2 linked regions of the Sphaerisporangium rubeum genome follow. Each later gene encodes a partner of the first gene's protein in a complex. Links are inferred from orthologs where the notes say so. Each region holds a gene or a part of one and is shown in the gene's direction. Other genes may lie near its edges.

Region 1 (15,447 bases):
GGTGTCGTTTGGAACGGCGCCGACGCGATCGGATGGTGTACGGCGAATCCGGCGCCGTCGTACGGCGGTCGGCGTGGCTGGGACGGGTACCGGCTGACGTTTGTGGCCGAGTGTGGACAGTGGGGTCGGGTGGAGGTGGTTTCGTCGGTGCGGGTCGGCATGGTGGAGGGGTGTTGTCCGCCTTTCTCGATCTGGTTCTGCCGCAGAGCTGTGCCGGGTGTGCGCTGCCAGGTGCGGTGGTGTGTTCCGTCTGTGCCGAGGAACTGCACGCCGACCCCGCGCCGCGTCCACCCGTCCCCGCGCCACGTGGCATGCCGGAGTGCTGGTCGGCGGCTCCCTACCGCGGAGCCGCACGCGGACTGGTCCTCGCCTACAAGGAACGTGGCCGCACGGCCCTGATCCGGCCGCTGGCCGACGTTCTGGCCACGGTGCTGCTCTCTGTCCCGGCGTTACCTACCGGCCCGCTGACGCTGGTTCCTGTGCCGAGCGCGCGGTCGGCGGTGCGACGGCGTGGCCACGATCCCGTGGCCCGCCTCGCCGCGGCCACGGCCGCGCGACTCCGCACCCTCGGCCTCCCGGCATCCTGCACTCCCGCGCTCCGGCACCACCGCCGCGTCCGCGACCAGGCCGGCCTCACCGCCACCGAGCGCGCCGCCAACCTCTCGAACGCTTTCGCCGTACGCCGCCGCCGGCCCACCCGGCCTCCCGTCACGGCCGTCCTCGTCGACGACATCGTGACCACCGGCACCACCCTCACCGAAGCCGCCACCACCCTACGCCGCACCGGCATCCCCGTCCCCCTGGCGATCACCCTCACCGCCACTCCGCGCCTCCGCCGCTGACCGGCTGAGCGCCGTACGACGGCGCCGGATCCGCCGTACGACGTCCCGCCGCGTCGGCGCCGCTTCAATCGACTCCGAGGCGGAGCAAGTCCTGTGCGGCGCGCTTATGTCGGTGAGCTGCCTGTGGCGCGGTCTACTCCAACCTCCCGGCAAACGGGCCCTGTCTTTCGCGGTCTTGCCGCCATGTCCAGCTCGGCCTCAAGTACGCCGACGAGCCGGTCCGAAGTCTCTCCACGCGGAGATCTCGATCCGCCGTGCTGGTCTCTATCCGCCGTGCTGGTCTCTATCCGTCGCGCCGGTCTCCGATCCACCGCACCGGTCTCCCTTCTCCGGGCTGGTCTTCGTCCACGGCGCTGGTCTTCGTCCACGGCGCTGGTCTTCGTCCACGGCGCTGGTCTTCGTCCACGGCGCTGGTCCTCCTCCACGGCGCTGGTCTTCGTCCAGCGGCTGGCGGCGGGTGGTTGGAGGTGGAGGTTGGGGATCGGGGAGGTCACGGGTTGGCGACACGCCCGGGAAAAAAGGTGGATAGAAATCCTGGAGGTTACGAAAAGTAGTGGTTGGTGGGGTCGGGGGAGTGGCGGTGGGGGGACAGGTTGGTGGCGGGAGTGGTAGATGGCCTTGCTTGCAGGGGGAGTGAGGGGGTGGGGGTCGTACGGGGGTGGTGAGGGGGTGGGGAGTCAGGGGGAGTGGGGGGTGCGGTGGTTACGGAGGGTGGTGTTTGCGGTCGGGGGCGGGCTGACATTCGGGCCGGTAGCGACTAGCGTCTGAGCATGGCACCCGTTCGGGTCCGTGGTTGCGCCGGGCCGATCCCCTCTGGGGGACCAGCACGGCTAGCCGATGCCAGCCGCAGGCGAAACGGCCCACGTAAGGCGACTCTTCGTCGACCGATCACGGTGCGGCTTAGAGGTAAGTCCTGCCTTCCCGCAGGGACCAGATGTCCCTCGTCAGAAGAGAAGGGCAGTAGTGGCATGGAGCCGCGAACCCCTCAGCAGGCGGATGTGGGGACGAAGACCAGGTCGGCCGGACGGGTGCTCTCCTTTGCAGTCGAAACGAAGGGGGGCCTCTGAGTGGACATCATCGTCAAGGGACGGCACACCAGTGTGAGTGACCGGTTCCGTGATCACGTGACGACGAAACTGGCCAGGATCGAGCGACTGGACAGCAAACTCATCCGAGTGGATGTGGAGGTGTCCAAGCAGGCGAACGTGCGAGCACAGGACGAGCGAGAGCGGGTCGAGCTGACGATCCACTCGAAGGGACCGGCCATCCGTGCCGAGGCCTCGGCCGACGATCGGTTCGCGGCGCTCGACATAGCGCTAGGCAAGCTGGAGGGCCGACTCCGGCGGATCGCCGACCGGCGCAAGGTCCATCACGGCAACCACTGCCCCCCCTCGGTGGCCGAGCTGACCTCCGTCCTTGGCGATTCCTACACACCGCTGCCGGAGCCGATCCCCGCGGAGACCGACCGCTTCGCCGAGCCGGAGGAGGAGCGGCGGCGTTCCTCCGACGAGCCGGCTGAGCCGATCGTGCCGATCGAGATGGACGGCGACGGGCCGCTCGTCGTGCGCGAGAAGTTCCACAAGGCCGACCCGATGACCATCGACCAGGCGCTGCTGGAGATGGAACTCGTCGGTCACGACTTCTACCTCTTCCGTGACAAGGAGAGCGGCCATCCGAGCGTCGTGTACCGCCGCGTCGGTTACGCCTACGGCGTGCTGCGGCTGGACGAACCATAACCGTCACGTTCGATGATCCTCTCGACCATCCCCGTAGCCTCGGAACCCGTGTAAGGATGGTGGTTCCGACGGCGCGGGAGCGTCGCGCGGCAGGGACCGATCCCCCGGCGCGACCGGTTCCCCACGAGGAGGAGGCGTGACGCAGACCGACGAAACGGGCGGCCGTTCCGGGCGTGACGAGCCGATCCGCGTGCTGATCGTGGACGATCACGCGTTGATCCGGCGGAGCCTGGATCTCGCGCTGACCGCGGAGCCGGACATCGAGGTGGTCGGTGAGGCCGGCGACGGGCAGGAGGCGGTCGAGCTCGCGGACCGCCTCATGCCCGACGTGGTGCTGATGGACGTGCGCATGCCGCGGCAGAGCGGCATCGAGGCCACCAGGGCGATCAAGGCGTCGATGCCGAGTTCGCGCGTCATCATGCTGACCGTGAGCGACGAGGAGGAAGACCTCTTCGAGGCGATCAAGGCGGGGGCCACCGGCTACCTGCTGAAGGACGTCCAGATCGACGAGGTCCCCGACGCCGTGCGCGGTGTGCACGAGGGCCAGTCGCTGATCAACCCGGCCATGGCGGCCAAGCTGATCAGCGAGTTCGCCAACATGAGCCGCAAGGAGGCCGAACGGCCCCCGCAGCTCCCCGTGCCGCGGCTGACCGAGCGCGAGATGGAGGTCCTGCGCCTGGTGGCCAAGGGCATGAACAACCGCGAGATCGCCAAGCAGCTGTTCATCTCCGAGAACACCGTGAAGAACCACGTGCGCAACATCCTGGAGAAGCTCCAGCTGCACTCCCGCATGGAGGCCGTCGTCTACGCGGTGCGCGAGCGCCTCCTGGAGATCACCTGACGCTGCCGGCCGTGCCGCCGCTCTGCCGCAGAGCGGCGGCCAGGGCCGGAGCGAGCTCCGGGGTGGACAGTCGCTCGACCCGCACGTCGTCGCAGCCGACCCACGTCGCGGCCTCCCACAGCGCGAGAGCCATGGCCTCGGCGGCGCGCGTGCCGGAGCCGGGTTCGAAGCCGACGGTGCGGGCCACCAAAGTGGTGCCGCCGCGCGCGGGGTCGACCCGGCCGATGAGCCGGCCGCCGGCCAGGACCGGCATGGTGAAGTAGCCGTGGATGCGCTTGTCCTTGGGGACGTACGCCTCAAGGCGGTGGGTGAAGCCGAAGACGCGCTCGGTGCGCGCGCGGTCCCAGACCAGGGAGTCGAACGGCGACAGCGGCGTGGTGCGGTGCCTGCCGCGCGGCAGGGACGCCAGCGCCTCGGGGTCGGCCCAGGCGTTGGCCGGGCCCGCTCCTTTGCCGCGGGCCGCGGGCCAGCCGGCCACGGTGACCGGCACGAGACCCGCCGCGCCTGAAACCAGGGCCTCGTCGAGCAGAGCGGCGTGCGGCCCGCGCACCCGCACGAAGTCGACCAGGTCGGCCCGGGTCGCCACGCCGAGCGCGGCGCCTGCGATGCCGGTGAGCCGGGTGACGCACTCGGCGTCGGTGAGGTCCTCGGCGAGTAGTGCGGCGGGGACGGCGCGCTCGGCCGCCTCGTACACCCGCCGCCAGCCGACCCGGCGGGTGCAGACCACCTCGCCGATGTCCAGCAGGAACTCCACCGAGATCTTGACGTCGGACCAGTCCCACCAGGGCCCGCCGTTCTTGGCGCCGCCGAGGTCGGTGGTGGTCACCGGGCCTTCGTTCCTGACGCGGTCGAGCACCTTGTCGACGGACGGCGGCACCTCGTGCCAGCGGTAGCGCCGCTCGCGGAAGGCGCGGCGGCGGAAGGAGTAGAGCGGCCAGTGCTCGATCGGCAGCACACAGGCGGCGTGGCACCAGTACTCGAAGGCGGCGGCGGGCTCGTGCCAGTAGGCCCGCTCGACCGCGGGCCTGCCGACCGCGCCGAGCCGCGCGTAGGGGATCAGCTCGTGCGAGCGTGCGAGCACCGAGATGGTGTCGAGCTGGACGGCGGCGAGCCGCCGCAGCATCGCGGCCACCCCACCCCGGCGGGAGTCGGCGCCGAGGAACCCCTGAGCACGCAGGATGGCGCGGCGGGCCTCGTCGGCGGTCAGCTCGATCACGGAAGCGGGGAGGACGGTCGGCATGACCCGATGCTAGGACCCGCCACCGACGAAAACGCCGGGAGGCGGGACCGGTCGGAGCGGCGGCCGGCCGTGCCGGAAGCCGGGGCCGGTGGAACGGCGGCCGGCTGTGCGGTGCAAGGGGCCGCCGGTGAGAGGACCGGTCAGTGTGTGCCGCGCTCGAACGGGGAGTGGTGTTCCTGTACGGCGATGTCGCGCGGCGCGTCCTCGATCACGTCGGAGAAGATGTCGAAGATCAGAGCGAGGACGCCGCCGATCGCGGTCACGCCGACGCCGACCCAGAACAGGAACCAGTTGGGGCCGATGGTCAGCGCCACACCGCCGATGGTGAAGCCGAGGAGGATCACGGTGACGGCGAGCCACGAGGTGGGCCGGCCCGCGTGGGACTGACCGCTGTGTGCCTGCTGCGCCGGTGCGCTGTCGGCCATGCTTGACTCCTTGTCCGCGTTCATACGGCGGTGCCGGTCGGCGGCACGCCGGGGCGAAAGGTTCGCGCCCCTTCACCGTCGCACGATATCCAACGTCCCCGCCGGTCGGCGCGGCCGTACCCGTCCGTAATGCCCCTGTACCCGCCGTTCAGCCACGACGGGTCGCGCCACACGGTCCGGACAGCGTGATTGACGGTGGCTGTGCGGGGTGGTGAAACCGCCTACCATGGCTAGCAGGAACCATGTCTCGTCCTCATTGTCCCGGCCGTCGGGCCGAGGTGCATAGCTGCGAGGAGCTTTACGAAAAGTGCCAGCCATTCTCGACAGAATTCTTCGCGCCGGCGAGGGCAAGGTCCTGCGTAAGCTGAAGCGGATCGCCGAGCAGGTCAACTCGATCGAGTCCGACTTCACCAGCCTCTCCGACGCCGAGCTCCGCGCGCTCACCGCCGAGTTCAAGCAGCGCCACGCCGACGGGGAGTCCCTGGACGACCTGCTCCCCGAGGCGTTCGCGACGGTGCGCGAGGCCGCCCGCCGTGTGCTCGGTCAGCGCCACTTCGACGTGCAGATCATGGGTGGCGCGGCCCTCCACCTCGGCAACATCGCCGAGATGCGCACCGGTGAGGGCAAGACCCTGACCTGTACGCTGCCGGCGTATCTCAACGCCATTTCCGGCAAAGGCGTCCACGTCATCACGGTGAACGACTACCTCGCCAAGCGTGACGCCGAGACCATGGGCCGCGTCCACCGCTTCCTCGGGCTGGAAGTCGGCGTGATCCTGGCCAATATGCCGCCGGACGAGCGCCGCAAGCAGTACAACGCGGACATCACCTACGGCACGAACAACGAGTTCGGCTTCGACTACTTGCGCGACAACATGGCCTGGACGCTGGAGGAGTGCGTACAGCGCGGCCACAACTTCGGCATCGTCGACGAGGTCGACTCGATCCTCATCGACGAGGCCCGCACCCCGCTGATCATCTCCGGTCCCGGCGAGCAGTCCGGCAAGTGGTACCAGGAGTTCGCCAAGATCGTGCCGAGGCTCCGCCGCGGCGTCGAGGGCAAGGACGGCGAGGACAGCACCGGCGACTACATCGTCGACGAGAAGAAGCGCACCGTCGGCGTCCTGGAGGCCGGTGTCGAGAAGGTCGAGGACTGGCTCGGCATCGACAACCTCTACAAGCCCGAGCACACCCACCTGGTCGGCTTCCTCAACAACGCCATCAAGGCCAAGGAGCTGTACCGCAAGGACAAGGACTACATCGTCGTCGACGGCGAGGTCCTCATCGTCGACGAGTTCACCGGACGCGTCCTGCACGGCCGCCGCTACAACGAGGGCATGCACCAGGCCATCGAGGCCAAGGAAGCCGTCAAGATCAAGGACGAGAACCAGACCCTCGCCACGGTCACCCTGCAGAACTATTTCCGGCTCTACACCAAGCTCGCCGGCATGACCGGCACGGCCGTCACCGAGGCCAACGAGTTCCACCAGACGTACAAGCTCGGGGTCATCCCCATCCCGACCAACCGGCCGATGATCCGCCGCGACCAGGCCGACGTGGTGTACAAGAGCGAGGACGCCAAGTTCACCGCCTGCGTGACCGACATCAAGGAGCGGTACGAGAAGGGCCAGCCGGTCCTCGTCGGCACCACCTCGGTGGAGAAGTCCGAGAAGCTCTCCAAGATGCTGAAGCGTCTCGGCGTGGCCCATGAGGTGCTGAACGCCAAGAACCACGCGCGTGAGGCGGCGATCATCGCCGAGGCCGGCCGCAAGCAGGCCGTGACCGTGGCGACCAACATGGCGGGCCGCGGCACCGACATCATGCTCGGCGGCAACCCCGAGTTCCGTGCGGACGTCGAGCTGCAGCAGCGCGGCCTGTCGCCGTCGGAGACCCCCGAAGAGTACGAGAAGGCGTGGCCCGAGGCGCTGGAGAAGGCCAAGGAGGCCGTGAAGGCCGAGCACGACGAGGTCACCGAGCTCGGCGGCCTGTACGTCCTCGGCACCGAGCGTCACGAGTCGCGGCGCATCGACAACCAGCTCCGCGGCCGGTCCGGCCGCCAGGGTGACCCGGGTGAGTCCCGGTTCTACCTGTCGCTCGAGGACGACCTCATGCGGCTGTTCAACTCCGCCAGGGTCGAGATGATCATGACGCGGCTGAACATCCCCGAGGACGTGCCGATCGAGTCCGGCATCGTCTCCAAGGCCATCGCGTCGGCGCAGCACCAGGTCGAGCAGCAGAACTTCGAGATCCGCAAGAACGTCCTCAAGTACGACGAGGTCATGAACCGCCAGCGCAAGGTGATCTACGCCGAGCGGCACCGGGTCATGGAAGGCGCGGACCTGCACGAGCAGGTGCGCGGCTTCATCGGCGAGGTCGTCGAGGAGTACGTCAGGGCCGCCACGACCGAGGGCTTCGCCGAGGAGTGGGAGCTCGACAAGCTGTGGAAGGCGTTCCAGCAGCTCTACCCGATCTCGATCACCGTCGACGAGCTCATCGAGAGCGAGGCCGGCGGCGAGCGTGACGCGCTGACCGCGCAGGCCATCATCGACCGGGTCACCGCCGACGCGCTCGCCGCGTACGACCGGCGCGAGGAGCAGTACGGCGCGGCGGCCATGCGTGTCTTCGAACGGCAGGTCATCCTCACGGTGATCGACCGCAAGTGGCGCGAGCACCTGTACGAGATGGACTACCTGCAGGAAGGCATCTCCCTGCGGGCCTACGCGCAGCGCGATCCGCTGATCGAGTACCAGCGCGAGGGTTTCGACATGTTCACCGCGATGCTCGACGGCGTCAAGGAGGAGTCGGTCGGTTACCTGTTCAACCTGGAGATCCAGGTGCAGGACGACCCGATCGTCCAGGACGAGACGCCGCAGGACGCCGTGTCCGCGCCGGTCAGCGAGACCGAGGCCATCATCGCCAAGGCGCTGCGCCGTCCGCAGCGTCCCTCCGAGATGATCTACACCGCGCCTGGTGAGAGCGGCGAGGTGGAGCAGACCCGTGTCCGCACCACCTCCGCCGACCGCGCCGCGTACGGCAACGTCGAGCGCAACGCGCCGTGCCCCTGCGGCTCCGGCAAGAAGTACAAGCGTTGCCACGGCGACCCGAAGAACGCCAACGTCTGACCGGACGTGACCGAGGACAGGCGTCTCCCCGCACGGGGAGGCGCCTGTCGTGCGTCCAGGCCGGCGCCGGTCCACCGGCGGCCGGACATATCGGCTTTCAGGGCCTGCCGTGCGGTGCTCAGGCGGTCTCGAAGTCGGTGCACAGCCAGTGGACGCGGCGGCGTTCCAGGCGGAGCGCGAGGACGCGGCTGCGGTCGCCGCAGTGCACGAGCACGCAGAACTCGATGACGTCGTCCCGTGGCCAGGTGACGTGCGGCCGTCCCACCAGCACGCGCCGCCGGGTGTGGATCATGTGGCCGGCCCGCACCAGCTCACCGTAGGCCCGGTCGGTGAACCGTCCCGACACCACCCCGGCCGGCCGCCGTCCCGACAGCACCTCGGCCACGGCCTGCGCGAACCCCCGCAGTGCACGCTCGCTCGGCGGCCCGCCGCCGGTGGCGAACGCGCCGGCGGGACCGGCGGCGGGAGTCGCGGCGTGCTTCGCGGCGGCAGGCGCGGGGCCGCGGCGGGGGTGCCGCTCGTAGGCCGGCTCCGCGGTGGGGAGGGTCAGTCTCTCCGGATCGGGTCGGGACATCGGACGCTCCGCTGGGTGGGGGATTCGTGACCCTTCATGGAGTAGCCGGACGTTGCCGCTGATACGCCGGCGCGCCAACTTCTCGAGAAGATCCCGGGCTCCAGGGTGTCATTCAGTGCCGGGTGCACGTGGCAGGTTCCGAGGTGCGGGTGCACGTGGCAGGTTCCGAGGTGCGTTCCAGCGCCGGGTGGACGTAGCAGGGGTTCCGAGGTGCGTCTCCGTGCTCCGGGTCACGTCCCGGGCTCTGAGGTGCGTTCTCGTGCGGGGTTCTCGTCGAGGTCGGCGTCGGGTTCGCGGCCGGGGGTGAGGATGTTCAGGCGCCTGATCAGGAAGCTGAAGACCACGTAGTACACGACGGCGTACACGACACCGATGAGCATGATCATGCCGAAGCCGTCGGTGTTGGACTTGGTGGCGTTGAGTGCCGCGTCGATGGCCCCCGCGGAGAACGTGAAGCCGAGATGGCCGTCCAGCGCCGCGACCAGCGCCATCGACACCCCGGTGAGCAGCGCGTGGATCACGAAGAGCAGCGGCGCCACGAAGATGAACGCGAACTCGATCGGCTCGGTGATCCCGGTGACGAACGCCACGAGCGCCGCCGAGATCAGGATGCCGCCGGCCGCGCGCCGCCGCCGTGGCGGCGCGGCCCGCCACATGGCCACCGCGGCGGCCGGCAACCCGAACATGATGACGGGGAAGAAGCCCGCCATGAACTCCCCGGACCCGGGGGCTCCTTGCAGGTAGCAGGTCAGGTCCCCGGCGAAGGCCTTGCCGCCGGCCGTGCAGTCCGGCACCTGGAACCACACGATCGAGTTGAGGAAGTGGTGCAGCCCGAACGGGATCAGCAGCCGGTTGGCGACCCCGTAGATCCCGGCCCCCACGGTGGAGTGCTCGGCCAGCCACCGTCCGAACCCGGTCATCCACTCGCCGACCGGCTGCCACGCCAGGCCGAACACCACGCCGATGAGCAGCGCCGCGAACGCCGTGACGATCGGCACGAACCGCCGTCCGCCGAAGAACGCGAGCCAGGTCGGCAGCTTGATCCGGTGGTACCGCTGGTACAGCAGCGCCGCGGTGATGCCGATGACGATGCCGCCGAGCACCCCGGTCGGGTTGCCGGCCGCCAGGTCGATCACCTCGGCCGTCCGGCCGTCCGCGCCGGCCACGGTCCGCGCGACCCGCTGGTGCACGGCGAACCCGGGGTCGGCGTCGAAGAACAGCAGCCGGGACACCCGGTCGAACACCAGGTAGCCGATCAGCGCGGCGAGCGCCGTCGAGCCGTCCGACCGGCGCGCGAACCCGACGGCGACGCCGATGGCGAACAGCAAGGGGAGGTTGTCGAACAGCACGCCTCCCGCGCCGCCGACGACCTCCGCCACCTTGTCGAGCGCCGTGTTGTCCGTGCGGCCGAGCAGGTCGTCCTGGCCGAGCCGCAGCAGCAGGCCGGCCGCGGGGAGCGCGGCGATCGGCAGCATGAGGGAACGTCCGATGCGGGACAGCACCGCCATCACGGCGGCCCGGGCCGAGGAAGCGGCCGGCGGGGCCGTGTCCGCCGAAGAGGTGCTCATCGGCTTCCTCCGGGTGAGACGAGGGGAGGACTCAGCCCCGCCTGGCAGGGATCTCCAGCACGGTGCGGAGCTGGTACCGGTCGGCGCGGTAGGTCGAGACGCCGAACTCCACGCAGACGCCGGCGGCGAACGACCTGCGCTGCAGCAGCAGCACGGCCCCGCCGCGCGGCATGCCGAGCAGGTCGGCGTCGCCGGGGTCGGCGATGCCGCCGTCGATGGTCAGCTCCCCGGCGTCGAGCACCACCCCGTGCCGCGTCTCCAGCAGCGCGTACAGGGAGCGGCCGGTCAGGTCGTGCGAGCCGAGGTCGGGGGCGAACGACACGGGGATGTGGGCCCGCTCGACGCACAGCGGGTCGCCGTCGGCGGTGCGGAGCCGTTCGATGAAGTGGACGGCCTCGCCGGGCTGGATGCCGAGTTCGCGTGCCAGGTGCGCACTGGCACGGACCACCCGCCGGTCGAGGTCGCGTGAGCCGGGTTCCATGCCGCGGGCCCGCATGTCGTCGCTGAACGAGGTGAGGCGGAGCGCCATCTCGATCTTCGGCCGGGCCACGAAGGTGCCTTTGCCGGCCACGCGGTGCAGGCGTCCCTCGGTGACGAGCTGGTCCACGGCCTGGCGTACCGTCATGCGTGACAGGCCGAAACGCTGGCACAGCTCTCGTTCGGAGGGGATCGCCGCGCCGATGGACAGCTCGTCGCCGTCGATGAGGTCGAGCAGGATCTCGCGGAGCTGGAAGTACTTCGGCACCGGGCTGTCGGGGTCGATCCGGGCCACCGATCCCTCCCCTCTCGATCTCGTCGGCGGGATGCGTTAGGGTTTGTGCTGGTCTAGTCCGGACTAGACCACAGCTCGGAAACGAGTGTCAACGTACGGACCGGCGACGGATCGATAACGGGCCGATCTCGCCACCCGCAGCCGGAGGACGGGCACGCATGACGACCAAGATGCGCAGTGAGATCGCCGAGCAGCCGGCCGCGCTGAGGGCCACGCTGGACGCGCTGCTGCCCCGGGTGGGGGAGGTCGAGGCGATCGCCGCGCGTACCCGCCACCTGGTGTTCGTCGCGCGCGGCACCTCCGACAACGCGGCGGTGTACGGCCGCTACCTGGTCGAGGCGTACGCGGGCCGCCTCGCCGCGCTCGCCGCGCCGTCCATCGCCACCACCTACAAGCGCAGGATCGACCTGTCCGGCGCGCTCGCCGTCGGCCTGTCGCAGTCGGGCCGCACCGAGGAGATCGTCGAGACCCTCGCCTGGGCCAAGGACTGCGGCGCCGCCACCGTGGCGATCACCAACGGCGGCGAGGGATCGCCGCTCGCGCAGGCCGCCGACCTCGCGCTGTGCACCGTGGCCGGCGCCGAGGAGGCCGTTCCGGCCACCAAGACCTACACGACCCAGCTCGCCGCGCTCGCCGTGCTGGCGCTCGGCCTCGGCGCCGGCGTCGAGGCCGGCGACCTGGCCCGGGTGCCGGACGCCGTCGAGGAGCTGATCGCCGACCCCGGTGACCTGGACGCCGTCGTCGAGGGCCTCGCCGGGGTGCAGGGTGTCGTGGTGTCGGGCCGCGGCATGGCGTTCTCCACGGCCCTGGAGACCGCGTTGAAGCTCAAGGAGGCGTGTTACCTGCACGCCATGGGCCTGTCGTACGCCGACCTGCTGCACGGCCCGATCGCCGTGGTCGACCGCGACACCCCCGCGCTGCTGGTCGCCGCAGGGGAGGGGCCGACGCTCCCCGGCACCGTCGCGCTCGCCAGGCGCGTGACCGGGGCCGGCGCCGCCGCGTACGCCGTCGGCGGCGGCGCGGAGCTCGCGGGGGCCGCCACCGCGTCGCTCAACGGCCCGGCGCTGCCGGAGTGGGTGGCCCCGATGGGGCTGATCGTGCCGGGTCAGCTCCTCACCGAGGCGCTGGCCCGCCGGCTCGGGTACGACCCCGACTCCCCGCGCGGCCTCAACAAGGTCACGCAGACGCAATAGCCTTTTCTTCCCGGCACGCGGGAGCACCCGAGGCGGTGCGACGAGGAGGACGACATGTCTGCTGACGCGAACGCGATCATCGCCGGGCTCGGCGGAGCCGGCAACATCATCGAGATCGAGCCGTGCATCACCCGCCTGCGCACCGAGGTCCGCGACGCCGCCAAGGTCGACCAGGCCGCGCTGCGCGCCGCCGGCGCGCACGGCGTGATGGCGGCGGGTAACGTCGTGCAGGTCGTCGTGGGGCCGGACGCCGACACGCTCGCCTCGGACATCGACGACATCATCGGCTGAGACCTCAAGGCCGTGACCACTGTCCTCGCGCCGGTGACCGGGAAGGTCATCGGGCTGGCCGCGGTGCCGGACCCGGTGTTCTCCGGGGGGCTGGTGGGGCCCGGCACGGCGATCGACCCGCGCCGCGCCGAGGGTGAGGCGCTGGCGCCGCTCGACGGCACCGTGCTGAAGATCCACCCGCACGCGTACGTGATCGTGGGGCCCGACGGCCGAGGGGTGCTGGTCCACCTCGGCATCGACACGGTGCGGCTGCGGGGGGAGGGGTTCCGGGTGCTGGTACGCGAGGGGGAGACCGTCGCGGCGGGGTGTCCCGTCGTGGTCTGGGACCCGGCGGTGGTCGAGGCGGCCGGTCTGTCGCCGGCGTGTCCGGTGGTGGCGCTGGAGGCCCGGCCCGAGGCGCTGCGTACGCTGGCGGCCGGAGTGGTGCGCGCCGGGGAGGAACTGTTCCGGTGGGACTGACGGAGCCGCCTCTTTTGTTGAGGCCGGGTATCAAGGCGTAATGAAAAACAACCCTGTCGAGGAGGAACCGTGCCTGAGCGCAAGGTGGTAGTGGAGTCGGAGGTCGGCCTGCACGCGCGGCCGGCCGCGACGTTCGTGCAGACCGCGGCGAAGGCGGCCATCGACGTCACCGTCGCGCGTCCCGGCGGCACGCCGGTGAACGCCAAGAGCATCCTGTCCATCCTGGCGCTGGATGTCCGCAGCGGCGAGACCATCGTGATCCACGCCGAAGGTGAGGACGCCGACCGGCTGCTGGACGAGCTCGCCGCCATCGTGTCGGTTCCCTGAACACACGATGACGACGCTCACCGGGGCAGGAGTCAGCCCGGGGACCGGGTACGGCGCGGCGTTCCTGCTACGGTTCAAGATCGCCGAGCCGGCCGCCGGGTCGCGGCACGACGGCGACCCGGTCGCCGAGACGGCCAGGGCCGAGGCCGCAGTCGCGCGGGTCGCCGCCACGCTGGAGGAACGCGGCGTGGCCTGCGGGGGAGAGGCCGAGGAGGTCCTGCGGGCCCAGGCCATGATGGCGCTCGACCCCGAGCTCAGCGCGGACGTGGCCGGCCTGATCGACGCCGGGGTCGCCGCCGAGCGCGCCGTGTACGACGCGTTCCTGCGGTTCCGTGACGTCCTCGCCGAAGGCCGCGGGTACGTCGCCGAGCGGGTGGCCGACCTGGACGACGTGCGGGATCGGGTGATCGCCGAGCTGACCGGTGTGCCGATGCCGGGCCTGCCGGGGGAGGCCGAGGCGCCGTACGTGCTGGTCGCGCATGACCTGTCCCCCGCCGACACGGCCACGCTGTCCAGGGACGTGGTGGCGGCGTTCGTCACCGAGCGAGGCGGGCCGACCAGCCACACCGCGATCCTGGCCCGCGCCATGGGGGTGCCGGCCGTCGTCGCCTGCCCCGGAGCGACCAGCATCGCCGAAGGCACCATGGTTTTGGTGGACGGCACCGCCGGTGTGATCATGGTCGGGCCGGACGAGGCGGAGGTGCGGACCCGGCTGAACGGCTCCGCACCCGGCGCGGGACCCGTGGAGACCGGCCGAACCTCCACCGGTACGGCACGCACCCCCGCCGCACCCGCGCGCACCGCCGACGGACGCCGCGTGCCGCTGCTCGCCAACATCGGCGGGCCCCGTGACGTCGCCGCCGCGCTGGACAACGGCGCGGAAGGCGTGGGGCTGTTCCGCACCGAGATGCTGTTCCTGGACCGGGAGGACTCGCCGTCGCTGGAGGAGCAGGTGGCGGTGTACCGCGAGGTCTTCGAGGCCTTCCCCGGCGCACCCGTGGTCGTCCGCGTCCTCGACGCCGGCGCCGACAAGCCCCTGCCGTTCCTGCGTCCCACGGGGGACGAGCCCAATCCGGCCCTGGGGGAACGCGGCATCCGCCTGTTCCGCACCTACCCCGACGTCCTCACCACCCAGCTCCAGGCGCTGGCCCGCGCTGCGGAGGACACCAGCCCTCTGCTCCAGGTCATGGCCCCCATGGTGGCGACCGCCGACGAGGCGGCGTGGTTCACCGCACTGGCCCGCGAGGCCGGTCTCGCCGGCGCCGGTGTCATGATCGAGGTCCCCGCCGCCGCGCTGCGGGCCCACGACCTGGCCGGACAGACCGCCTTCTTCTCCATCGGCACCAACGACCTGTCGCAGTACGCCTTCGCCGCCGACCGCGAGCTCCCGTCCCTGGCCCCGCTGCACGCACCCTGGCACCCCGCTCTGCTCGACCTCATCGCGCTCACGGCGGCGGCAGGCATCCCCACGGGGGTCTGCGGCGAAGCCGCCGCGGACCCCGCGCTGGCCTGCGTGCTCACGGGCCTCGGCGCCACGACGCTGTCCATGACGCCGACGGCCGTCCCCTGGGCCAGGGCCGCACTGGCCGGCCACACCGTCGCTCAGTGCGAGGCCGCCGCGGCCGCCGCACGCCGTGCCGCTGCTCCCGAGGACGCACGGGAAGCGGCCCTCGTCCACTTGCCGGGACTCGCCGAGGCCGTGGACGCTCCCGCGGATCCCGTGGCGCGCGGAGAGGCGGGCCCGAGCTGACGGTCGCCGTGCTCGCAGGCGACGCGCGCTCCGACCGACCGTCCGCGACCGGCGCCTGCCACGAGCGAGCCCTTACGGCCGCACCAGCGGACGAAGGCCCGGCGCGGCTTCTCCGTGGATGTCACCTGGACCGGGACGGCGAGAGGCTCGGTGGGGGGATCGATCTCCTGCAGGTACCCGTTCGCCAGCAGCCAGCTCACCGGTACCTCCGGGTTGCCCTGCGGCGCCTCCGGAATGTACTTGCTGAGCACGTGATATTGCGTGCCTCCCGCGAGTTGCTGGAATGCGGGAGCGACCGGTCCGACTTC
Region 2 (14,974 bases), 290 kb from region 1 along the record:
TTCCGCTGTCGGAGATGTTCGGTTACGTGGGCGACCTGCGCAGCAGGACCCAGGGCCGGGCGGTCTACAGCATGCAGTTCGACTCCTACTCGGAGGTGCCTCCTGGCATCGCCAAGGAGATCGTCGCGAAGGCTCGGGGCGAGTAGTACCGCCTCGCAGCCGGACGACTAGCAAGTCAAGTCAGAATCTCTAAGGAGACAGAGCAGTGGCCAAGGCCAAGTTCGAGCGGACCAAGCCGCACGTGAACATCGGCACCATTGGGCACATCGACCACGGCAAGACCACTCTGACCGCGGCGATCACCAAGGTGCTCCACGACCGGTTCCCTCACCTCAATGAGGCGACTCCGTTCGACAAGATCGACAAGGCGCCGGAGGAGAAGGCCCGAGGCATCACCATCTCCATCGCGCACGTCGAGTACCAGACCGAGAAGCGGCACTACGCTCACGTGGACTGCCCCGGTCACGCCGACTACGTGAAGAACATGATCACGGGTGCGGCGCAGATGGACGGCGCGATCCTCGTGGTCGCCGCCACCGACGGTCCGATGCCGCAGACCAAGGAGCACGTGCTCCTGGCCCGCCAGGTCGGTGTGCCGTACATCGTCGTCGCGCTGAACAAGGCCGACATGGTGGACGACGAGGAGATCCTGGAGCTCGTCGAGCTCGAGGTGCGCGAGCTCCTCTCCGCTCAGGAGTTCCCGGGTGACGACCTGCCGGTCGTGCGCGTCTCGGCGCTGAAGGCGCTCGAGGGCGACGAGAAGTGGGGCGACTCCATCATCGAGCTCATGAACGCCGTGGACGACAACGTCCCCGAGCCCGTTCGTGACACCGAGAAGCCGTTCCTCATGCCGATCGAGGACGTGTTCTCGATCACCGGCCGCGGCACCGTCGTGACCGGCCGTATCGAGCGCGGCATCGTCAAGGTCAACGAGACCGTCGACATCATCGGCATCAAGGAGAAGAGCACCACGACCACCGTCACCGGTGTCGAGATGTTCCGCAAGCTCCTTGACGAGGGCCGGGCCGGTGACAACGTCGGTCTGCTCCTGCGCGGCATCAAGCGCGAGGACGTCGAGCGCGGCCAGTGCATCATCAAGCCGGGCACGACCACCCCGCACACCGAGTTCGAGGCGCAGGTCTACATCCTGTCCAAGGACGAGGGCGGCCGCCACACGCCGTTCTTCAACAACTACCGCCCGCAGTTCTACTTCCGCACCACGGACGTGACGGGCGTCGTGACCCTGCCGGAGGGCACCGAGATGGTCATGCCCGGTGACAACACCGAGATGACCGTCCAGCTCATCCAGCCGATCGCGATGGAGGACGGTCTCAAGTTCGCCATCCGTGAGGGTGGCCGCACCGTCGGTGCCGGCCGCGTCACGAAGATCATCAAGTAGTTCGACCGCGGGTCGGCGGCCGGGCTCGGGAGACCGGGACCGGCCGCCGCACCACGAGGGGGCCACCTCAGGGCGGCCCCGGAGCCCACAGCGGGCCCGCACCCCGGGCCAGGCCGTGATCTCGCAGCAGGCTCGTTCCTGATGGCCGAGACGGCTGCAAGATCACGGAGGCATGCGCGTCCGGGTCACCGCACAGGTGGGACACGCCAAAGCGGCACAGGCCGCACGAAACTTGTTGGACGACAGCGAAGGACACCGAGGCCACTATGGCGGGACAGAAGATCCGCATCCGGCTTAAGGCCTATGACCACGAGGTCATTGACGTCTCGGCCAAGAAGATCGTCGAGACGGTGACGCGTACCGGCGCGAAGGTCGCGGGCCCGGTGCCGTTGCCGACCGAGAAGAACGTGTACTGCGTCATCCGCTCGCCGCACAAGTACAAGGACAGTCGCGAGCACTTCGAGATGCGCACGCACAAGCGGCTGATTGACATCATCGACCCGACGCCGAAGACCGTCGACTCGCTCATGCGTCTCGACCTCCCCGCCGGCGTCGACATCTCGATCAAGCTCTGAGGGAACGCACTGACATGGCTAAGCAGATCAAGGGCGTCCTGGGCAAGAAGCTCGGCATGACCCAGGTCTTCGACGAGGGCAACCGGATCGTCCCGGTCACCGTCGTCGAGGCCGGTCCGTGCGTGGTGACCCGTGTCCGCACTGAGGACAGGGACGGCTACTCGGCCGTCCAGCTCGGCTACGGGCAGGTGGACCCGCGCAAGGTGAACAAGCCCCTGGGTGACTACCTGCGTAAGCACGACATCACCCCGCGCCGCTACTTCACCGAGATCCGGACCCCGGACGCCTCCGACTACGAGATCGGCCAGGAGCTCCTCGCCGACACCTTCGAGGCCGGCCAGTTCGTGGACGTCACCGGCAAGAGCAAGGGCAAGGGCTTCGCCGGTGTCATGAAGCGTCACGGCTTCAAGGGCCTCGGCGCCTCGCACGGCACCCAGCGCAAGCACCGTTCGCCGGGTTCCATCGGCGGGTGCGCGACCCCCGGCCGCGTCTTCAAGGGCGTGCGCATGGCGGGCCGCATGGGCAACGTCCGCACTACCGTCCAGAACCTCAAGGTGCACGCCGTGGACGCCGAGAAGGGCATCATCCTGATCAAGGGTGCGCTCCCCGGTGCCAACGGCAGCCTCGTTCTCATTCGCACCGCCGCCAAGAAGGGGGCCGACAAGTGAGCACCACCATCGACGTCCTCGACCCGGCCGGCGCGAAGACCGGGACGGTCGAGCTGCCGGAGGCCGTCTTCGGCGCCAAGGTCAACATCCCGCTGATCCACCAGGTCGTGGTCGCGCAGCTCGCCGCTCGCCGGCAGGGCACGCACAAGACCAAGACCCGTGGCGAGGTCCGCGGCGGCGGCAAGAAGCCGTACCGCCAGAAGGGCACCGGCCGGGCCCGCCAGGGTTCGACCCGCGCGCCGCAGTTCACCGGCGGTGGCGTCGTCCACGGCCCGGTGCCGCGCGACTACTCCCAGCGGACCCCGAAGAAGATGAAGGCCGCCGCGCTGCGCGGAGCCCTCAGCGACCGGGCGAACGGCGGCCGTGTGCACGTCGTCAGCGGCCTCGTCGACGGGGACACCCCGAAGACCCGCGCGGCCATCACGGCCCTGCGCAAGATCTCCCAGGCCCGCAGCGTTCTCGTCGTCCTCGACGAGAACGACGAGCTGTCCTGGCTGAGCCTGCGCAACGCCCCGGAGGTCCACCTCCTGTCGGCGGGCCAGCTCAACACCTACGACGTGCTCGTCCACGAGGACGTCGTGTTCACCCGCGAGGCGTACGACCAGGTCGTCGCCCGGCTGAGTGACAGCGGGAAGGAAGAAGCCTGATGGAGAAGATCACCGACCCGCGTGACGTCATCATCAAGCCGGTCGTCTCCGAGAAGAGCTACGGCCTGATCGACGAGCACAACAAGTACACGTTCCTGGTGCGCAAGACGGCCAACAAGACGCAGGTGAAGATCGCCATCGAGCAGATCTTCGGCGTCAAGGTCACGGGCGTCAACACGATCAACCGCCAGGGCAAGCGCAAGCGGACCCGGTTCGGCTACGGCCAGCGCCCGAGCACCAAGCGGGCCATCGTCAGCCTCGCCGAGGGCGACCGGATCGACATCTTCGGCCCGGTCGGCTGACCCCTTCCGCACCGCACCGCATCACTGATTGAAGGATGAACGAAAAAGATGGGCATCCGTAAATACAAGCCGACGACACCCGGTCGTCGCGGCGCGAGCGTCTCGGACTTCGCCGAGCTCACGCGCAGCACGCCGGAGAAGTCGCTGCTTGCCCCCTTGCACAGCAAGGGCGGCCGCAACGTCCACGGCCGGGTGACCGCGCGTCACCAGGGCGGCGGGCACAAGCGCGCGTACCGGATCATCGACTTCCGGCGGCACGACAAGGACGGCATCCCGGCCAAGGTCGCGCACATCGAGTACGACCCGAACCGCACGTCGCGCATCGCGCTGCTTCACTACGCGGACGGCGAGAAGCGTTACATCCTCGCCCCCACCGGCATCAAGCAGGGCGACCGCATCGAGAACGGCCCCGCGGCCGACATCAAGCCGGGCAACTGCCTGCCGCTGCGCAACATCCCGACCGGTACCTTCATCCACGCCGTGGAGCTGAAGCCCGGTGGCGGTGCCAAGCTCGGCCGTTCGGCCGGCGCGCAGATCCAGCTCCTGGCCAAGGAAGGTCAGCTCGCCACGCTGCGCATGCCCTCGGGTGAGATGCGCCAGGTCGACGTGCGCTGCCGCGCCTCGGTCGGCCAGGTGGGCAACGCCGAGCAGGCCAACATCAACATCGGTAAGGCCGGCCGTAACCGCTGGAAGGGCAAGCGTCCGACCGTCCGCGGTGTCGCGATGAACCCGGTCGACCACCCGCACGGTGGTGGTGAGGGCAAGACCTCCGGTGGTCGCCACCCGGTGAACCCCAAGGGCAAGCCCGAGGGCCGCACCCGCCGTGCCAACAAGGCCAGCGACCGGCTGATCATCCGTCGGCGGAGCAAGAAGAAGCGGTAGGAGCAGCGTAAATGCCACGTAGCCTTAAAAAGGGTCCTTTCGTTGACGACCACCTGATGAAGAAGGTGGACACGCAGAACGAGAAGGGCACCAAGAACGTCATCAAGACGTGGTCGCGGCGCTCCATGATCGTGCCGGACATGCTCGGCCACACGATCGCCGTCCACGACGGCCGCAAGCACGTCCCGGTGTTCGTCACCGAGTCGATGATCGGCCACAAGCTGGGCGAGTTCGCGCCGACGCGGACCTTCCGCAGCCACGTCAAGGAAGACCGGCGTAGCCGGCGGTAAAGCGCCTTCAGGAAACGAGGAGTAAGCGATGGAAGCCAGGGCTCAGGCGCGGTTCGTCCGTGTCACGCCCCAGAAGGCCCGCCGTGTGGTGGACCTCATTCGCGGGCTGCCCGCTTCGGAGGCGCAGGCCGTGCTGCAGTTCGCCCCCCAGGCGGCGAGCGAGCCGATCTACAAGGTGCTGTCGAGCGCGGTCGCGAACGCCGAGCACAACTACAAGCTCGATCGCGAGACGCTGGTCGTGAGCCGCGCGTGGGTGGACGAGGGGCCGACGCTGAAGCGGTTCCGTCCCCGCGCGCAGGGTCGTGCCTATCGGATCAACAAGCGGACGAGCCACATCACTGTGATCGTCGAGTCCCGGCCCGAGGGCCAGGGCAGGCCGAAGGGAAGGACCCGCTAGTGGGCCAGAAGGTTAACCCGCACGGGTTCCGACTCGGCATCACGACCGACTTCAAGAGCCGGTGGTACGCCGACAAGCTGTACAAGTCGTACGTCGCCGAGGACGTCGCGATCCGCCGCATGCTGCAGAAGGGCATGGAGCGGGCCGGCATCTCCAAGGTCGAGATCGAGCGCACCACCGACCGTGTCCAGGTCGACATCCACACCGCCCGGCCGGGCATCGTCATCGGCCGCCGCGGCGCCGAGGCGGACCGCATCCGTGGCGACCTCGAGAAGCTGACCAAGAAGCAGGTCCAGCTCAACATTCTCGAGGTCAAGAACCCCGAGGTCGACGCTCAGCTCGTCGCCCAGGGCGTGGCCGAGCAGCTGTCCAGCCGGGTGTCGTTCCGGCGGGCCATGCGCAAGGCCATGCAGTCGGCGATGAAGAGCGGCGCCAAGGGCATCCGTGTCCAGTGCTCCGGTCGTCTCGGCGGCGCCGAGATGTCGCGGTCGGAGTTCTACCGCGAGGGCCGTGTGCCGCTGCACACCCTTCGCGCGGACATCGACTACGGCTTCTACGAGGCCCGCACCACCTTCGGCCGCATCGGCGTGAAGGTGTGGATCTACAAGGGTGAGGCCCCGACCAGCCGCGCCGAGCGTGAGGCCCAGGCGGCCGGCGCGCGGGCCGGCCAGCGCCGGGACCGCACCGACCGTCCGCAGCGCGGCGGCCGTGGCGCCGGTGGCGGCCGTGGCCGTGACGGCGGCGGCCCCCGTGGTGGCGGCCGTGGCCCGCGGACCGAAACCCCCGCGCCCGCTGGGGCGTCCGAGAGCGGCCCGGCCGAGCAGCCGGGTGCTGAAGGGAGCTGACCATGCTGATCCCGCGCAGGGTCAAGCACCGCAAGCAGCACCGGCCTGACCGCAGTGGCGCCGCCAAGGGCGGCACCAGGGTCACGTTCGGTGAGTTCGGCATCCAGGCGCTTGAGCACCACTACGTGACCAACCGCCAGATCGAGGCCGCGCGTATCGCCATGACCCGGCACATCCGCCGTGGCGGCAAGGTGTGGATCAACATCTTCCCCGACCGCCCGCTGACCAAGAAGCCGGCCGAGACCCGCATGGGTTCCGGTAAGGGTTCGCCGGAGTGGTGGATCGCGAACGTCAAGCCGGGTCGCGTGATGTTCGAGCTGTCCGGTGTGTCCGAGCCGGTGGCCCGTGAGGCCCTCCGGCGCGCGATGCACAAACTCCCGATGAAGTGCCGGTTCGTCAAGCGCGAGGTCGAGGTCTGATGACGCGCGTGATCAAGGACGTCCGGACTGTGAAGCGTGAAGTGGGTGAGGCGTGATGGCCAAGGGCCTGACCGCCGGTGAGCTGCGGACTTCTGACCAGGACGAGCTGGTGCAGAAGCTCAAGGAAGCCAAGGAGGAGCTGTTCAACCTCCGCTTCCAGGCGGCGACCGGTCAGTTGGAAAGCCACGGTCGGCTCCGCGCCGTCCGGCGCGAGATCGCCCGTATCTACACCGTGATGCGCGAGCGCGAGCTCGGCATCGTCACGGTCGAGAAGGAGCCGAGCGATGGCTGAGACAACAGAGACCACCAAGCAGGCGCGGAACTACCGCAAGACCCGTGAGGGTCTGGTCGTCAGCGACAAGATGGACAAGACCGTCGTCGTCGCCGTCGAGGACCGCGTCAAGCACCCGCTGTACGGCAAGGTCATCCGCCGTACGACCAAGTACAAGGCCCACGACGAGGGCAACACCTGCGGCGTCGGCGACCGCGTGCTCCTGATGGAGACCCGGCCGCTGTCCGCCACCAAGCGGTGGCGGGTCGTGGAGATCCTCGAGCGGGCCAAGTAAGTCGCTCAGGCGGGTCCCGCGAGGGGCTCGCCGGAGCGTCACCCCCGTCACCGGCGCGGCCGGTGACGGGCGCATGAGACCAGAATCTAGTTCCGCCAGGCTCAGAGAATGAGAACCGGCGTGACACACGGGAGTTGACGTGATCCAGCAGGAGTCGCGGCTCAAGGTCGCCGACAACACGGGTGCCAAGGAGATCCTGTGCATCCGGGTGCTCGGCGGCTCGGGTCGGCGCTACGCGGGTATCGGCGACATCATCGTCGCGACGGTGAAGGACGCCCTTCCCGCCGCGGGTGTCAAGAAGGGTGATGTGGTCAAGGCTGTCGTGGTGCGCACCGCCAAGGAGCGCCGCCGCCCCGACGGCTCCTACATCCGCTTCGACGAGAACGCCGCGGTCATCATCAAGGACAGCGGTGACCCTCGGGGCACGCGTATCTTCGGTCCGGTGGGTCGCGAGCTGCGCGAGAAGAAGTTCATGCGCATCATCTCGCTCGCGCCGGAGGTGTTGTAAATGCCGAAGCTGCATGTGAAGAAGGGTGACCTCGTCCTGGTCATCGCCGGTAAGGACAAGGGTGCCAAGGGCCGTGTGATCCAGGCGCTGCCGCGGGAGGACCGCGTCATCGTCGAGGGTGTCAACATGGTCAAGAAGCACTCCAAGGTGACCCACCAGGGTCCGCGCGGCGCCAAGGAAGGCGGCGTGCAGACCATGGAGGCCTCCATCCACGTGAGCAACGTCAAGAAGCTCAAGGATGAAGAGAAGAAGGACGACAAGCCCGCCAAGAAGGCCGCCAAGGCCGACGAATCGGGTGAGGACAACTGATGACCGCCACCACTGAGACCAGGCCCGCGCCTCGCCTCAAGGAGCGTTACCGCGCGGAGATCGCCGACAAGCTCCGCGAGCAGTTCGGCATCGAGAACGCCATGCAGATCCCCCGGCTCACCAAGATCAAGGTGAACATGGGTGTCGGCGAGGCGGCTCGGGACTCCAAGCTGATCGAGGGCGCCGTCCGCGACCTGACCGCCATCACCGGTCAGAAGCCGGCCGTCGCGCACGCGCGCAAGTCCATCGCGCAGTTCAAGCTGCGTGAGGGCATGCCCATCGGCGCGCACGTGACGCTGCGCGGCGACCGCATGTGGGAGTTCCTCGACCGGCTGCTGTCGCTGGCCCTCCCGCGTATCCGTGACTTCCGCGGCCTTTCCCCCAAGCAGTTCGACGGCAACGGGAACTACACCTTCGGCCTGACCGAGCAGGTGATGTTCCACGAGGTCGACCAGGACAAGGTGGACCGCCAGCGGGGCATGGACATCACGGTCGTGACCACCGCGACCGACGACGACCAGGGCCGGGCGCTGCTCAAGCTTCTCGGCTTCCCGTTCAAGGACGCGTAAGTGGCCGGGACGGCTGAGATTCGCGAAAGGAAGGCCTGATGGCCAAGAAGTCCCTGATCGCCAAGGCGGCGCGCAAGCCGAAGTTCGGCGTCCGGGCCTACACCCGGTGCTCGCGGTGCGGGCGGCCTCGCGCCGTCTACCGCAAGTTCGGCCTGTGCCGCGTGTGCTTCCGTGAGATGGCGCACCGCGGCGAGCTGCCGGGCATCACCAAGTCGAGCTGGTAGACCCCGCGCGGGCTCCTCTTGCAGGGGCGGCGTCACGAGAGCCCCCTCCGGGAGGGGCCCGCACGGTGCCGGCCGCACATCGAAGAAGACATATCAACCGGGTGCCGCACACGCGGCGCCCACGACCACACCGTAGGTCCCATGCGGGAAACCGCGGTGAGGAGGGCCACCGGCCATGACGATGACCGACCCGATCGCGGACATGCTTACGCGTCTGCGAAACGCGAATTCGGCGTATCACGACACCGTGAACATGCCGTACTCGAAGATCAAGGCGCACATCGCCGAGATCCTCCAGCAGGAGGGCTACATCCAGTCCTGGTCCGTCGAGGACGCCAAGGTCGGGAAGAACCTCGTGGTGGAGCTCAAGTTCGGGCCTACGCGTGAACGGTCCATCGCGGGCCTGCGCCGGGTTTCCAAGCCCGGTCTGCGGGTCTATGCAAAGAAGGACAACCTGCCCAAGGTCCTGGGCGGTCTCGGCGTCGCGATCATCTCGACGTCCGGTGGCCTCATGACCGACAAGCAGGCCGGCAAGCGTGGTGTGGGCGGGGAAGTCCTCGCCTACGTTTGGTGACGAGGGGAGGCACAACAGCATGTCGAGAATTGGACGGCTGCCCATCCCCGTACCGAACGGTGTCGATATCACCATCGACGGCCGGGCTGTCACGGTCAAGGGGCCGAAGGGCACACTTTCGCACACCGTTGCGGAGCCGATCGAGGTCGGTCGCGGCGACGACGGGAACATCACCGTCTCCCGCCCGAACGACGAGAACAAGGTCCGCGCGCTGCACGGGTTGTCCCGCACGCTGATCGCCAACATGGTGGACGGCGTGACCAAGGGGTACAGCAAGACGCTGGAGATCCACGGCGTCGGCTACCGCGTCCAGGCCAAGGGCCCGACGCAGCTGGAGTTCTCGCTGGGCTTCAGCCACCCCGTGATCGTCGACGCCCCTGAGGGCGTGAGCTTCCGCGTCGACCGGCCGACCCTGTTCCACGTGGACGGCATCGACAAGCAGAAGGTCGGCGAGGTCGCGGCGAACATTCGCAAGCTGCGCAAGCCCGACCCCTACAAGGCCAAGGGCGTGCGGTACCAGGGCGAAGTGATCCGCCGCAAGGTCGGAAAGGCTGGTAAGTAGTCATGGCCTTCACCAAGATCGCCAAGCACAGGGCCGCGCGCGCTCTCTCGCGCTCGCGCCGTCACCGCCGCGTCCGCAAGAAGGTCGTCGGCTCGGCGGTTCGTCCGCGTCTGGTCGTCAACCGTTCCGCGCGGCACCTGTTCGTGCAGATCGTCGACGACACCGCCGGTCACACGCTGGTGAGCGCGTCCACCCTGGACTCCTCCCTGCGCACCGCCGACGGCACCAAGACCGACAAGGCGAAGAAGGTCGGCGAGCTCCTCGCTCAGCGGGCCAAGGCCGCCGGGATCAACGCCGTCGTGTTCGACCGCGGCGGCAACCGCTACGCGGGCCGCATCGCGGCGCTCGCGGACAGCGCCCGTGAAGGCGGGCTGGAGTTCTGATGTCTCCGGCCAGCAACGTGACCAAGAGCAATGAGGAGAGGAACCACTGATGGCTGCAGCTCCGCGTCGCGGCGCCGGCGGCGGTGGTGAGCGGCGTGACCGTCGCGACGATCGCCGCGGTGGTGCCGCAGACAAGGGCGTCTCGTACATCGAGCGCGTCGTGAAGATCAACCGGGTGGCCAAGGTCGTCAAGGGCGGCCGGCGCTTCAGCTTCACCGCCCTGGTCGTCGTCGGCGACGGCAACGGCCTGGTCGGTGTCGGCTACGGCAAGGCCAAGGAGGTGCCCGCGGCGATCGCCAAGGGTGTCGAAGAGGCCAAGAAGCACTTCTTCAAGGTGCCGCGCATCCAGGGCACCATCCCGCACACCTCGCAGGGCGAGGACGCCGCGGGTGTCGTGCTGCTGCGTCCGGCGTCCGCCGGTACCGGTGTCATCGCCGGCGGCCCGGTGCGCGCCGTGCTGGAGTGCGCCGGCATCCACGACGTGCTGTCGAAGTCGCTCGGCTCCGACAACCCGATCAACATCGTCCACGCCACCGTGGCGGCTCTGAAGGGCCTCAGCAGGCCCGAGGAGATCGCGGCGCGCCGTGGGCTCCCGATCGAGCACGTGGCCCCCGTACGCATGCTCAAGGCCCGCGCCGAGGGCATCGCCGAGGCCGCGGCAGCCGCCAAGGCGGTGAGCTGACCGATGGCGCGTCTTCGGATCACCCAGGTCCGGTCCAAGATCGGTGGCAAGCAGAACCAGCGCGACTCGCTTCGCTCGCTGGGCCTGAAGCGGATCGGCGACGTCGTCGTCAAGGAGGACCGCCCCGAGGTCAGGGGACAGGTCGCCAAGGTGACGCACCTCGTCGTGGTTGAAGAGGTCGAATAGTCATGGCTAACGCAGAGAACAACGAGCGTCCGCTCGGTATCCACGACCTGCGGCCGGCCAAGGGAGCCAACCGCGCCAAGGTCCGCAAGGGCCGCGGCGAGGCCTCCAAGGGCAAGACCGCCGGTCGTGGCACCAAGGGCACCAAGTCCCGTTCCAAGGTCCCTCTCGGCTTCGAGGGCGGCCAGGTTCCGCTCCAGCGGCGGCTGCCGAAGCTCAAGGGCTTCTCCAACGCGCTGTTCAAGACGACCTATCAGGTCGTGAACCTGGACAAGCTCGGCGAGCTGTTCCCCGACGGCGGAGACGTCACGGTGGACACCCTCGTGGAGCGTGGCGCGGTACGCAAGAACCAGCCGGTGAAGGTCCTGGGAACCGGCGACATCTCGGTGGCGTTGAACGTGCGAGCGCACGCTTTCTCCGCCTCCGCGAAAGACAAGATCGCTGCGGCCGGTGGCTCCGTCACCGAGTTGTAGGCGGTGCAGTGCGAGGCGCGGAGGATCACTGTGAGCCTCCGCGCCCGTAGTGCGTTAGAGTGCGCTGGACAGAGGGGCTGTCCAGGGTTCATTGATCAGAGATGTGCCGATGGATCACTCCCAGACCTTCGCTGACCCAAACCGCCTGAAAGGCGCGCAGGAGGGGCCGTGCTGACCGCGATTACCCGGGCGTTCCGTACGCCCGACCTGCGCAACAAACTGCTGTTCACGCTAGGAATCATCGCGTTGTTCCGGCTGGGCTCGGTGCTTCCGACGCCCGGCGTGCACACGACCAACGTCGAGCAGTGCTTGAAAGAGGCGCAGGCGAGCGACGCCGCCAACATCTACGGCATGGTGCAGTTGTTCAGCGGTGGCGCACTGCTGAAACTTTCCGTGTTCGCACTCGGAATCATGCCGTACATCACCGCGAGCATCATCCTTCAGTTGCTCACCGTGGTGATCCCGCGCCTGGAGGCCCTGAAGAAGGAGGGGCAGGCCGGTAACGCCAAGATCACGCAGTACACGCGTTACCTGACCATCGGCCTCGCGGTCCTCCAGTCGACCGCGTTCGTCGCGCTGGCCCGCACCGGGCAGCTCTTCCCGAACTGCCGCCAGTCCGTCCTGGTGAACCAGGACGTCTTCACCATCGTGACCATGGTCATCACCATGACCGCCGGCACCTCGGTGATCATGTGGCTCGGTGAGCTCATCACCGACCGCGGCGTCGGCAACGGCATGTCGATCCTGATCTTCACTCAGGTCATCGCCGTCTTCCCGTCCGAGCTGCTGAACATCTTCCGCCAGAACGCCTTCACCTTCGTCGTGGTGATGGTGGTCGGAGTGTTCATGATCGCGGCGGTCGTGTTCGTGGAACAGGCGCAACGCCGCATTCCCGTGCAGTACGCCAAGCGCATGGTGGGACGCCGCATGTACGGCGGCACGTCCACCTACATCCCGCTGAAGGTGAACCAGGCGGGCATCATCCCCGTCATCTTCGCCTCCTCGCTGCTGTACCTCCCGCAGCTCGTGGTGTCGCTCTTCGGCCAGCAGCAGAACCCGAACGCCGTCGTCGAGTGGCTGGCGCAGAACCTCGTCACCGGCGACCACCCGGTGTACATGATCACGTTCTTCGTGCTGATCATCTTCTTCACGTACTTCTACGTGTCCATCACCTTCAACCCCGTTGAAGTCGCGGACAACATGAAGAAGTACGGTGGATTCATCCCAGGCATCCGTCCGGGACGGCCGACCGCCGAGTACCTCAGCTACGTGCTCATGCGGTTGACCGCCCCCGGCTCGCTCTACCTCGGCCTGATCTCCATGGTCCCGATCATCGCTCTGGCGGTGGCGGGTGCGAGCCAGAACTTCCCGTTCGGAGGCACGAGCATTCTGATCATGGTTGGAGTTGGGCTGGACACCGTGAAGCAGATCGAGAGCCAGCTGCAGCAGCGGAACTACGAGGGCTTCCTCAAGTAGTGCGCCTCGTCCTGGTCGGGCCCCCCGGAGCGGGCAAGGGGACACAGGCCCAGTTCATCGCATCGAACCTGTCCATCCCGAAGATTTCGACAGGTGACATCTTCCGTGCCAACGTGTCGGGCGGCACGGAACTCGGCAAGCTTGCCAAGGAGTACATGGACCGTGGAGACCTCGTGCCCGACGAGGTCACCATCGCCATGGTCCGCGACCGCCTCGCGAAGCCGGACGCGCAGGAGGGCTTCCTGCTGGACGGCTTCCCGCGGAACGTGCCGCAGGCGCAGACGCTGAACAAGATGCTGGCCGAGTTCGGCACCTCGCTCGATCTCGTCCTCGAGCTCGTCGTCGACGACGAGGAGGTCGTACGGCGGCTGGCGGGGCGCCGCACCTGCCGTTCCTGCGGCAAGGTGTGGCACGTGGTGTTCGATCCCTCCTCCAAGGAGGGGGTGTGCGATGTCTGCGGTGGCCAGTTGTTCCAGCGCGACGACGACCGCGAGGAGACGATCCGCCACCGGCTGGTCGTCTACCAACAGCAGACCGCGCCGCTGATCTCGTTCTACGCCGACGAGGGCATCCTGCACGGGGTGGACGCGACCGGCCCGGTGGAGGAGATCACGCAGCGCGCGATGCAGGTCCTGCGTCGTTTCGCCGACTGATCGAGTTCGCCGGCAGACAGAGAAGTTCGTTGGCCTACGCCACTTCTGGGGTGATACTCCAGGGGTGGCGTTCGCCGTGTTGGGGGACAATCGGGGGAATCGCGACGCCTGCCCAGCCGTTGAACCCGCCCAGGGGGTGCCACTTCAGTGTTCAAGAAGAACAAGCACGGAATCCAGGTCAAGACGCCTGAGCAGCTCGGCAAGATGCGGGCCGCGGGTCTGGTGGTCGGACGCACGCTCGAACTGCTGCGGACGTCGGCGCGTCCCGGCATGACTCCGCTGGACCTGGACGCCATCGCCGAGAAGGCCATCCGCGACGAAGGCGCCGTGCCGTCCTTCAAGGGCTATCAGGGCTTTCCCGCGACCATCTGCGCGTCGGTCAACGACGAGGTGGTCCACGGCATCCCGGGGGACCACCGGCCGCTGCGCGAGGGCGACATCCTGTCCATCGACTGCGGTGCCATCCTCGACGGCTGGCACGGCGACTCGGCCATCACCGTGGCCGTCGGCGAGGTCGACCCGGCGCTCACCGAGCTGATGCGCGTCACCGAGGAGGCCATGTGGCGCGGCATCGCGGCCCTGGCCGTCGGCCGGCACCTGTCGGACGTCGGGCACGCGGTCGAGAAGTACGTGCGCTCTCAGGGCCGTTACGGCATCCCGCACGAGTACGGCGGCCACGGCATCGGCACCGAGATGCACATGGACCCGTGGGTGGCCAACCACGGCAAGCCCGGCCGGGGTCCGAAGCTGGAGGCCGGCATGTGCTTCGCCATCGAGCCGATGGTGAACCTCGGCACCGAGCGCACCAGGGTGCTCGCCGACGACTGGACCGTCGTCACCGTCGACGGCAAGCCCTCGGCGCACTTCGAGCACAGCGTCGCCGTGACCGATAATGGGCCTTGGGTGCTTACTGCCCTTGACGGGGGAGAGGCACGGCTCACCGAGTTGCTGGGAGGGCGAGCCGGTTCCTGAGGCGCGGCGGGTCGTCAGGCCCGCGTCGCCTGTCTTGGGGACGGTCGCATGCGCGTCAGGGAGTTGAGGTGTGATGGCGGCGGCACCGGAGATGCGGGCGTCGGACGGCGACCGGGACAGGGTGGCCGGTGAGCTGCGCGAGCACGCCGCGCAGGGCAGGCTCACCATGGAGGAGTTCAGCGAGCGGCTGGAGCTGGTCTACCAGAGCCGCACGTACGGCGAGCTGCAGAGGATCACCTCCGACCTGCCGAGCACCGACCTCGCCGCCACGCCGGCGAAGGCCGAGGCGCCGGCGCGGGCCGGCCGTGACGACGCCGTTCGCAAAGGGCTCAAGGCCGCCTGGGGGTCGTGGGCCATGGTGGTGGCGATCTGCACGGTCATCTACCTGATGACCAGCCCTGGCGACTACTTCTGGC

What was found.
Region 2: the proteins of secA (region 1) and secY are in contact, whole or in part, in a crystal structure (PDB 3DIN), measured with the Thermotoga maritima proteins. The link is inferred for Sphaerisporangium rubeum from one-to-one orthologs. Residues at the interface, in WP_004082002.1 of Thermotoga maritima: Glu261, Ala262, Arg263, Lys300, Ala301, Arg302, Thr303, Ile304, Ile305, Leu323, Tyr324, Asp325, Pro326, Val329, Ser330, Tyr333, Ile336, Lys340, Phe345, Val349, Glu363, Phe364, Tyr374, Ser375, Gly376, Gly377, Glu393, Ile395, Thr482, Ser483; in WP_004081795.1 of Thermotoga maritima: Glu108, Gly109, Glu110, Glu111, Ala236, Glu237, Arg238, Arg239, Ile240, Thr241, Ile242, Gln243, Tyr244, Ala245, Arg246, Arg247, Val248, Thr249, Gly250, Arg251, Arg252, Val253, Tyr254, Gly256, Ala257, Ser258, Thr259, Tyr260, Leu261, Pro262.

What each region holds. Positions count from the first base shown.
Region 1 is NZ_JACHIU010000001.1:1,736,457-1,751,903, forward strand. What follows is about bases 5,070-8,405. They hold secA (preprotein translocase subunit SecA), read left to right. Parts: upstream 5,070-5,391; coding sequence 5,392-8,205; downstream 8,206-8,405. Other genes in these bases: BJ992_RS07515 (HGxxPAAW family protein), read right to left, coding at 5,070-5,084; BJ992_RS07525 (Rv3235 family protein), read right to left, coding at 8,324-8,405. In the rest of the region: BJ992_RS07495 (ComF family protein), read left to right, coding at 240-842; hpf (ribosome hibernation-promoting factor, HPF/YfiA family), read left to right, coding at 1,910-2,578; BJ992_RS07505 (response regulator), read left to right, coding at 2,715-3,419; BJ992_RS07510 (winged helix-turn-helix domain-containing protein), read right to left, coding at 3,412-4,659; more of BJ992_RS07515, read right to left, coding at 4,800-5,069; more of BJ992_RS07525, read right to left, coding at 8,406-8,779; BJ992_RS07530 (PTS transporter subunit EIIC), read right to left, coding at 9,010-10,347; BJ992_RS07535 (UTRA domain-containing protein), read right to left, coding at 10,379-11,119; BJ992_RS07540 (SIS domain-containing protein), read left to right, coding at 11,278-12,312; BJ992_RS07545 (PTS sugar transporter subunit IIB), read left to right, coding at 12,367-12,603; BJ992_RS07550 (PTS glucose transporter subunit IIA), read left to right, coding at 12,616-13,062; BJ992_RS07555 (HPr family phosphocarrier protein), read left to right, coding at 13,132-13,389; ptsP (phosphoenolpyruvate--protein phosphotransferase), read left to right, coding at 13,397-15,139. UniProt on the Escherichia coli protein: Required for protein export, interacts with the SecYEG preprotein conducting channel.
Region 2 is NZ_JACHIU010000001.1:1,439,295-1,454,268, forward strand. The notes cover bases 10,917-13,779. They hold secY (preprotein translocase subunit SecY), read left to right. Parts: upstream 10,917-11,625; coding sequence 11,626-12,933; downstream 12,934-13,779. Other genes in these bases: rpmD (50S ribosomal protein L30), read left to right, coding at 10,917-10,987; rplO (50S ribosomal protein L15), read left to right, coding at 10,990-11,457; BJ992_RS06270 (adenylate kinase), read left to right, coding at 12,933-13,586; map (type I methionyl aminopeptidase), read left to right, coding at 13,734-13,779. Also shown: fusA (elongation factor G), read left to right, coding at 1-146; tuf (elongation factor Tu), read left to right, coding at 206-1,399; rpsJ (30S ribosomal protein S10), read left to right, coding at 1,666-1,974; rplC (50S ribosomal protein L3), read left to right, coding at 1,989-2,642; rplD (50S ribosomal protein L4), read left to right, coding at 2,639-3,289; rplW (50S ribosomal protein L23), read left to right, coding at 3,289-3,591; rplB (50S ribosomal protein L2), read left to right, coding at 3,640-4,473; rpsS (30S ribosomal protein S19), read left to right, coding at 4,485-4,763; rplV (50S ribosomal protein L22), read left to right, coding at 4,792-5,160; rpsC (30S ribosomal protein S3), read left to right, coding at 5,160-6,005; rplP (50S ribosomal protein L16), read left to right, coding at 6,008-6,424; rpmC (50S ribosomal protein L29), read left to right, coding at 6,480-6,716; rpsQ (30S ribosomal protein S17), read left to right, coding at 6,709-6,990; rplN (50S ribosomal protein L14), read left to right, coding at 7,130-7,498; rplX (50S ribosomal protein L24), read left to right, coding at 7,508-7,807; rplE (50S ribosomal protein L5), read left to right, coding at 7,807-8,376; and 8 more genes. UniProt on the Escherichia coli protein: The central subunit of the protein translocation channel SecYEG. Consists of two halves formed by TMs 1-5 and 6-10.